Sediminitomix flava: one gene and its partner. The main gene of each other region encodes a partner of the protein of the gene in region 2 in a complex. Links are inferred from orthologs where the notes say so. Each region holds a gene or a part of one and is shown on either strand. Other genes may lie near its edges.

Region 1 (3,544 bases), on a different replicon or contig from region 2:
TGTCCCTCAGAAGGTGTTGAAACTCCTTCGGAAGCTTGATTTTCTCGGCATAAGGGAGAATAAAACTATTTATGTACTCTGTATATTTGATTTTAGTCAGATCGAAAGTATCAATGCATTTTTCAAGGTCTTTGTAGATATCTTTGCTATATCCAAGCTTTGGATTAGGCTTCTTATTTAATGAAATAGAAATAAATCTAGCCTCAACAGATCGATTGTCTGTGATTTCAGTTGCTTTATAGAATTCATAACAAAAGTGGAAGAACATGACTTTTGCCTTTTGTGGCATACGTTCAAAGTCTGTTTCAGCTTGAGCAATAGCTTCTGTTGCACAGCTAAGTTGAATTTCTTCTATATTTTCATCTTGTGAGAACAGGTTATACTGCCCATCCATAACTTTGTCTAATGCTTCAAACTTTGCAATAAGTGAAATCCATTTATTAGAGTCGGTTTCCTCAATCCACTGAGTATTGAAAGCATAGTTGGCAGGAAGTGTATCAAACTTAGCCAGTTGTTTTTGGTGCTTCTCTTGAAGCTTAGGAATACTCTGCATACAGAGATAGCTGTATTTAAACTCAGGATTAGCTTCACGTAGGTAAACAGAATATTTCTCGAAGACTTCCTCTAACAGCATATTTTTATGAGAAGTTGATGAGGTAACATTTTCTCTCATGCTTTGAAGCATTGGGTATACTTTATCTGATAGAAAAGAGCTAGCAATTTTCTCTTCACTGAGAAAAGGATTGCTTTCATAGTACTCTTCAAATCTGTTAAAGATAGCATCTAGTTCTTGTGCTTTAGCTTTTTCAAACTGTTCTTTCAGTTCGGTCTCTTTGCTAGTCATGGATTTTCGATTCATATTAGATATCAGTTAATCGTTAAAAATGGCTTCTAATTCACTTCGTTTAAAAATAGAGCGAGCGTTAAGTTTATGCTTTTTGACAATTCCTTTTTTGATAAGATTGTACAAGGTTCCTTTACTGATTCTTAAAAATCTACAAGCTTCTTTCACATTCATGAATTCTTCTTTTATAACTCCAGAAGTCATCTGAGCTTTTCGGATTTCTTCATTAGCAAACTCTTTTGGTTTTGTTTCTATTTCATTTTGTAGCTGTGCTTCTTTCTTCCTGAGTTTATAGTGTTTTTGGTTACAGCGATGACTGCAATATTTTGTAAAAGTAGTTTTTGCTATAAACTCATTATGGCAGTAGATACATCGCTTCTTTATCTCCATATTAGAACTCATAGGCGTATAAGCTTGTCCAATGTTGTTCAAAAGATTCACGACCACCTAGGGACAATAGTGTTTTATGCTGACTAATATTGTCCATAAGTGTTCAATAAATTATTGTCCCTTGATAGATAATATTCTTCAGAGGGACAGAAAACGATCAAAATATAGTTTGAAATTTTTGTAAATGAAAATGTGTGGTAATAAAAAATCCCTTTATACAGCTCGTATAAAGGGATTTTTAAAGTTTGAATACTTATGATTTGATGGCTTACTTGCCGATACAAAATTTTGAAAAGATATTCTCAAGCAGATCATCAGTAGTTACTTCTCCAGTAATTTCACCCAAATGATGAAGGGCTGTACGGATATCTAAAGCCAATAAATCACCAGAAATACCTAAGTCTAATCCGTTAAGAACTTCCTCTAAGGCTTTATCTGTTTCACTCAAACTTTCAAAGTGACGAGCATTTGTAACCACAGTGTTACCTGTTCGGAAATCATCTGCTTTTACTAAATGTAAGGCTCTTTCTCTTAAGGCATCAATATCTTTTTGTTCTGCAGAAATCGTAATTAATTCTTCTTTGAATTCATCGAATTCGGTAGGGAGTTTACCTCCTTCAATAAGGTCTATTTTGTTGGCAATCAGAATATATGGTGTGCCTAATTCTTCTAAATGAAGTACTTCCTCTTTTACTTCCTCGTAATTTGCTGTCTTGGAGTCAAATAGGTAGAAAATGAGAGAAGCTTCTTTCATTTTTTGATAAGAACGCTCAACTCCAATTGCTTCAACTTTATCTTCTGTTTGGCGAAGCCCTGCAGTATCAATAAATCTAAAACTGATTCCGCCAATGATGATTTCATCTTCAATAAAGTCACGAGTAGTACCTGCAATATCAGATACAATTGCTTTTTCCTCGTTTAGAAGAGCATTCAACAAGGTCGATTTACCTGCATTTGGTTTACCTGCAATTACTGTTGGTACACCGTTTTTGATGACATTTCCGAGAGCAAAAGACTCTGTAAGTCTTCTAATTAGTCTTTGAAGTGCATAAATCAAGTTTTTCAGATCAGTACGATCCGCAAACTCAACATCTTCTTCACTAAAATCGAGTTCAAGCTCAATCATAGATGCAAAGTGAATTAACTTTTCTCGGAGTTCTTTGATTTCATGAGAAAAACCTCCACGCATCTGGTTCATAGCTGCAGAGTGTGACGCTTGAGAATCTGAAGCGATCAAATCGGCTACGGCTTCCGCTTGAGCAAGGTCAAATTTACCGTTTAAGAATGCACGTTTTGTGAATTCTCCAGCTTTCGCATAACGGATACCTTCTTCGCTAAAAACTTTAATAATGCGTTGAACAATATAATCGGAACCGTGACAAGAAATTTCAACGGTATTTTCACCAGTGTATGAATGAGGTCCTTTAAATAAGGTAACCAATACTTCATCCACTATGGCTCCATCTTTATCCCTGATTGTTCCAAAGTGGGCTGTATGTCCTTTTTGGGCTTCAAGGTCTTTACCCTTGAATACTTTATTTGTAACACGGATAGCATCTTCTCCCGAAACTCTTATCACATGTATCGCTCCTTTACCGGGAGGAGTTGACAGTGCAATCACTGTATCCTGATTATTTGCTAATGCTGCCGGATTCATTTTTATACTTATCCTTCTTTTTCTATTCTAAATTTTGTTACAAAGATACAGAAAATAAAATATGCAAGCTCTTTGAGTGGCACGAATCATTTGAAAAGGTATTTTTATTGTTTTCTTTCGACCACAAAAAAGCTTAAAAGGAAACATTTTATTGAATATTTTAAGAAATTTGAATGTAATCAATAATGGTGAAATACTGTTTTTGATTGCGAATATCCACGTATAGATATTTTTTTTACCCAGTTATTAAACATAAAACACAATGAATCAAGAAGTAATCAACTTGGCTCCAAGTAATGTTTGGGAGTGTTTCGAACAGTTGAATGCAGTACCAAGACCTTCTAAAAAAGAGGAGAGAGTCATTGAGTTCACAAAGAAGTTTGGTGAAGACCTCGGATTGGAAACAATTGTTGACAAAATCGGGAACGTAATCATCAGAAAACCAGCAACTGCAGGAATGGAAGATCGTACTCCAGTGGTTTTACAAGCCCATTTGGATATGGTACACCAAAAAAATGCTGCCACAAATTTTGATTTCAATTCGCAAGGTATCGAATCGTATATTGATGGTGGTTGGGTGAAAGCAAATGGAACAACTTTAGGAGCGGATAACGGAATGGGAGTTGCTGCGATGATGGCTGTTCTTAAAGCTA
Region 2 (4,934 bases):
TCGTCGTTACCCAGATATGATGGCTCACCGTCTCCTCCAACATTATTTGGATAAAGGAAAATCGGCTAACGCAGAAGACTTCGATGATAAGTGTCTTCATTCTTCTCAAAGAGAAAAAGTAGCAGCCGATGCAGAAAGAGCATCCATCAAATACAAGCAAGTAGAATTCATGTCGGAGTTCCTTGGCGAAGAAATGGAAGGTGTAGTATCGGGCATTACAGAGTGGGGAATGTATGTAGAATTGAAAGAAACTCGATGTGAAGGTATGATTCGTTTGACTTCTATTGAGGATGATATGTACATTTATGATGACGAAACCAAAGAGGTTGTAGGACAAAGATACCACAACAGATACCGAATAGGGGATGAGGTTAAAGTCTTGGTGAAAACCACAAATATTGAAAAAAGAACAATCGATTTTGAATTGCTATCATGACAGAATCAAATATCATATTATCACATGAACAGGTAATGCGTAAAATCCGCCGTATTGCCTTTGAAATCTATGAGCAGAACTTCGAGGAGAAAGAAGTTATTTTTGCAGGCATTGTAGGTGGTGGATACGAATTGGCAAAGCTTTTACAAAAAGAGTTTAGTGCTATTTCACCTCTGAATAATTCACTGTTGAAAGTTACGCTTGATAAAAAAGCCATCACGCAAACCTTCATTGAGCTTGACCAACCATTAGAAGAGCTTAACGATAAAGTGATCATCATTGTAGATGATGTACTGAATACAGGAAAAACGCTTGTACATAGCTTGAAACCTTTCTTGAATATTTCAGTGAACAAATTGCAGATTGCAGTTCTTGTTGACAGAAATCACAGATCATTCCCTGTATCGGCAGACTATACAGGCTACGAATTATCAACAACAATTCAAGAACATATCGAGGTTATTTTGGAAGATACCAATGATATCAGTGTTACTCTTTTCTAAACAAAAGAGTACTCTCTATACAGAAAGCTTGGGATTTATCTCAAGCTTTTTTTTGTTCCACAGCTATCTTATTCTTTTTCAAGCCCTATTAATATTTCTTTTCTTTTCAGAGTAACATTCAAGACAACTTTACTGTTATATTTGTATCTAAATTTTAGTAATGCCTTAAAAAACAACTATTTCTTAACCGATATATCCATTTTGAGGTATTTTGACATTGATGTTCCACGTGGAACATTTTACAAAATATAGCTATCATGTTCCACGTGGAACATGAAGTGAGAGGAAATACTAAGAGGAAAAATAATGTATCCAGAATACGATATTATTGTAGTAGGTGGTGGACATGCTGGATGTGAAGCCGCAAACGCAGCAGGAAAGATGGGCGCAAAAGTTTTGCTCATCACAATGAACATGGACACTATTGCTCAAATGAGCTGTAACCCCGCAATTGGTGGAGTTGCTAAAGGTCAAATTGTAAGAGAGATTGATGCACTTGGTGGGATGTCAGGAATCATTTCTGATAAATCCATGATTCAATTCCGTATGCTGAATAGATCTAAAGGACCTGCAATGTGGAGTCCTAGATCTCAAAATGATCGTATGTTGTTCGCTAAAGAATGGCGAATGGCTTTGGAAAATAATCCGAATGTCGACTTCTGGCAAGAAATGGCTAAAGAACTTGTCGTAGAAGATGGTCGAGTAGTAGGTGTAAAAACTGGACTAGGAATCGAATTCAAAGCAAAAGCAGTAGTGCTTACCAACGGTACTTTCTTAAATGGCTTGATCCATATTGGGGAAAAACAATTCGGAGGTGGACGTGCTGCAGAACGTGCTGCTACTGGTATTACTGAACAATTGGTAGAGCTAGGCTTTGAAGCTGGACGTATGAAAACAGGTACTCCTCCAAGAGTTGATGGTCGTTCTCTGAACTGGGAAGCGATGGAAGAGCAAAAAGGAGATGATGCTACAAGCAAGTTTTCATACAGCGATCAAACAGAAATCCTTCCTTTAGAGAAGCAAAGAAGCTGTCATATTACCTACACAAATCCTGAAGTTCATGACATTTTGAAAACAGGTTTTGAGCGTTCGCCAATGTTCGCAGGACGTATCAAAGGTTTAGGACCTCGCTATTGTCCATCAATTGAAGATAAAATTAACCGCTTTGCGGAACGAAATAGACATCAAATTTTCGTTGAACCAGAAGGCTGGAACACCTGTGAAATCTATGTAAATGGTTTCTCAACTTCTCTACCAGAAGACGTTCAATACAAAGCATTGAGAACTATTCCTGGTTTCGAGAACGCAAAAATGTTCCGTCCTGGTTATGCTATCGAATATGATTTCTTCCCTCCAACGCAGTTGAAACTAACTTTGGAGACTCAACTTGTAGAAAACTTGTACTTTGCTGGACAGATCAATGGTACTACAGGTTATGAGGAAGCAGCTTCTCAAGGTTTGATGGCTGGTATTAATGCTGTAAATAAAATCAGAGAAGAAGAACCATTCATTCTAAAACGTTCTGAAGCTTATATTGGAGTTCTTATCGATGACCTTATCAACAAAGGTACAGATGAGCCTTACCGTATGTTTACTTCAAGAGCTGAATACAGAATTCTTCTTCGTCAAGACAATGCAGATTATCGTTTGACTCCACTAGGACATAAAGTAGGATTGGCAAGTGATGAGGCTTATGAAAAAGTTCAAAAGAAATATAAAGAAATCGAAGAACTTACTGCACTGATCAAAGACACTTCAGTAAAGACTAAAGAGGCAAACCCGGCATTAGAAAAACATGGACTTGATCTTTTAGCTCAAGGGATGAAAGCTGAACAAATCTTGAAACGTCCGAATGTCTCAATGGAGATTTTGGGAGACTGTTCTGAGCCAATTCGTGAGCGAATCACAGGTCTCGATACTTTAGTAAAAGAGGAGACTGAGATCTTGGTGAAGTATGAAACGTATATTGAAAAAGAAGAAAAACTAGCTGAGAAGCTGACTTCTTTAGAAAACTATAAGATACCTGAAGGTTTCGATTTCCATTCTCTAAAAGCTCTTTCGGCTGAATCAAGAGAAAAGATGAATAGAATGAAACCAATGACACTTGGTCAAGCATCAAGAATTAGTGGTGTAAGTCCTGCCGATGTTTCTATTTTGATGGTACATCTAGAAAATCGTTAAAAAAGAATATATTCCATTTCAAGGCATATTAGAGTAATAGTTTTTCTCTGATATGCCTTATTTTTATGGCTATAACTAGAACATTACAAATGAAGAATATTTTTATTCGTGCTATATACTTAGCCGTATTTGTGTTTTTTTTCTATTCCTGTGCAACTGTAGTTTCACCTGGTGGTGGTCCTAAAGATGAAGATCCTCCAAATCTTGTTGCTTCAGTTCCTTTAAATAATGGGGTGAATTTTCAGGAAGACAAACTTACTTTCATATTTGATGAAGCTATAAAAGTCGATAAGATCACAAAACAGCTTCAGATCAATCCTTACAAAGACAGACGTATTTACAGATACAAGACTCGAAATAATAAACTGATTTTAGAGTTTAATGAACCTTTAGAGGACAGTACAACTTTTAATTTCAATTTCAGAAATGCAGTCATTGACGTAACTGAAGGTAATCCGAGTGAAAATGCAATTGTGGCATTTAGTACGGGACCAGAACTGGATACAATTCAGATTAGTGGTACAGTTCTAAATTTAATGGATAATAAGCCTTTAGAAAATGCAGTTATAAGTTTGTATGATGCAAAAGTTGATACCGCTGTCATAGATAGTGTAGCTCCTTATTATTATGCGAATACCGATGAAGACGGACGTTTTTCTATTTCAAATATAAAATCGGGAGAGTATAGAGCTTACGGTTTATACGAAGGAAAAGACGGTGGAAATTTGAAATATGACCAAAGAGAGGAGAAAATTCAATTTTTCAACAAAACCTTCGACATCAATAAAGACTCTGCAAATGTTGTATTCAAGCTAATTGAATATGATAATGACACTATCATTTATGAAAGAGTCAAGAAAGAAAAAGGAAAAACATTCCTAGATTTTAATAAAGGTCTTATTGAATATGGAATTGAAATTCTAGATGAAAACTATAAAGACAGCCTTTTCCATAAATTAACTGCCGAAGGTGAACTTCAACTTTTCTACACAGGTCAAGATGATATGCCTGAAGATTCTCTAGACATAAAGCTTTTCGCTGTAGATTCTTTACTCCAAAAATTAGACACAACAGCTAAATTATTCTTGACTTCTGATATCAAAGAAAAAAGAGTTGCTGAAGAAAAGAAAAATAGTGGTATTGGTGGACTCTTTAGAGGTAAAGAAGATGAAACCGAAAAAAGAGGACCTACTTTCAAGTTTACACAGCGTGAACCATTACAAAACGATCTTCGTCCTACAGAAAAATTTGATCTTGTTTTAGACTTTGAAAAACCTGTATTGAATTACACAGCTGACAGTGTTTGGGCAATTTATGGTGAAGACACTTTGGTATTGGATAAAGCTCCAGAAGTAAACTTCAATTTTTCTCAATATACTTACTCAGGTTTTGTCGCGGATTCTGCTTTTGCATTGGTCTTCAATCCGGGAGCATTTATTTCTGTTTTCGGAGATAGTAGTGAGACAGAGACAATCAAATTTTCTATCAAAGATGAAACTAAATTTGGAGCAATTGAAGGGCAAGCAAAATCGAAAGATAAACTGCCATTCTTCGTACAGTTATTAGATAGCAAATTTGAAGTTGTCGATGAAATTGAAAATGAAGAATACTTCAGATTTGAATATGTAAAACCTGGAGATTATTTTATCCGAATTTTAGTAGACGAAAATAAGGATGGTGAATGGTCAAAAGGATCTTATAAAGATAAAATTCCTCCAGAGCCTGTGATCATATTCAAAAAGAAAATAACGGTCAAAGCAAACTGGGAAATTATGCGTTCTGATACGGTCATTGAATTTTAGACTTTAAACGTA

What was found. The genes of interacting proteins can lie anywhere in the genome.
Region 1: the proteins of mnmG (region 2) and mnmE are in contact, whole or in part, in a solved structure (PDB 9HIP), measured with the Escherichia coli proteins. The link is inferred for Sediminitomix flava from one-to-one orthologs.

Annotation. Positions count from the first base shown.
Region 1 is NZ_QGDO01000003.1:757,774-761,317, forward strand. The notes cover bases 698-3,503. They hold mnmE (tRNA uridine-5-carboxymethylaminomethyl(34) synthesis GTPase MnmE), read right to left. Parts: upstream 2,892-3,503; coding sequence 1,503-2,891; downstream 698-1,502. Other genes in these bases: BC781_RS14680 (hypothetical protein), read right to left, coding at 698-859; BC781_RS14685 (helix-turn-helix domain-containing protein), read right to left, coding at 872-1,246; BC781_RS14695 (aminoacyl-histidine dipeptidase), read left to right, coding at 3,154-3,503. Also shown: more of BC781_RS14680, read right to left, coding at 1-697; more of BC781_RS14695, read left to right, coding at 3,504-3,544. UniProt on the Escherichia coli protein: Exhibits a very high intrinsic GTPase hydrolysis rate. Involved in the addition of a carboxymethylaminomethyl (cmnm) group at the wobble position (U34) of certain tRNAs, forming tRNA-cmnm(5)s(2)U34.
Region 2 is NZ_QGDO01000009.1:55,625-60,558, reverse strand. Bases 801-3,682 are described here. They hold mnmG (tRNA uridine-5-carboxymethylaminomethyl(34) synthesis enzyme MnmG), read left to right. Parts: upstream 801-1,245; coding sequence 1,246-3,120; downstream 3,121-3,682. Other genes in these bases: BC781_RS22865 (Ig-like domain-containing domain), read left to right, coding at 3,210-3,682; BC781_RS22875 (phosphoribosyltransferase family protein), read left to right, coding at 801-939. Also shown: rnr (ribonuclease R), read left to right, coding at 1-436; more of BC781_RS22875, read left to right, coding at 433-800; more of BC781_RS22865, read left to right, coding at 3,683-4,922. UniProt on the Escherichia coli protein: NAD-binding protein involved in the addition of a carboxymethylaminomethyl (cmnm) group at the wobble position (U34) of certain tRNAs, forming tRNA-cmnm(5)s(2)U34.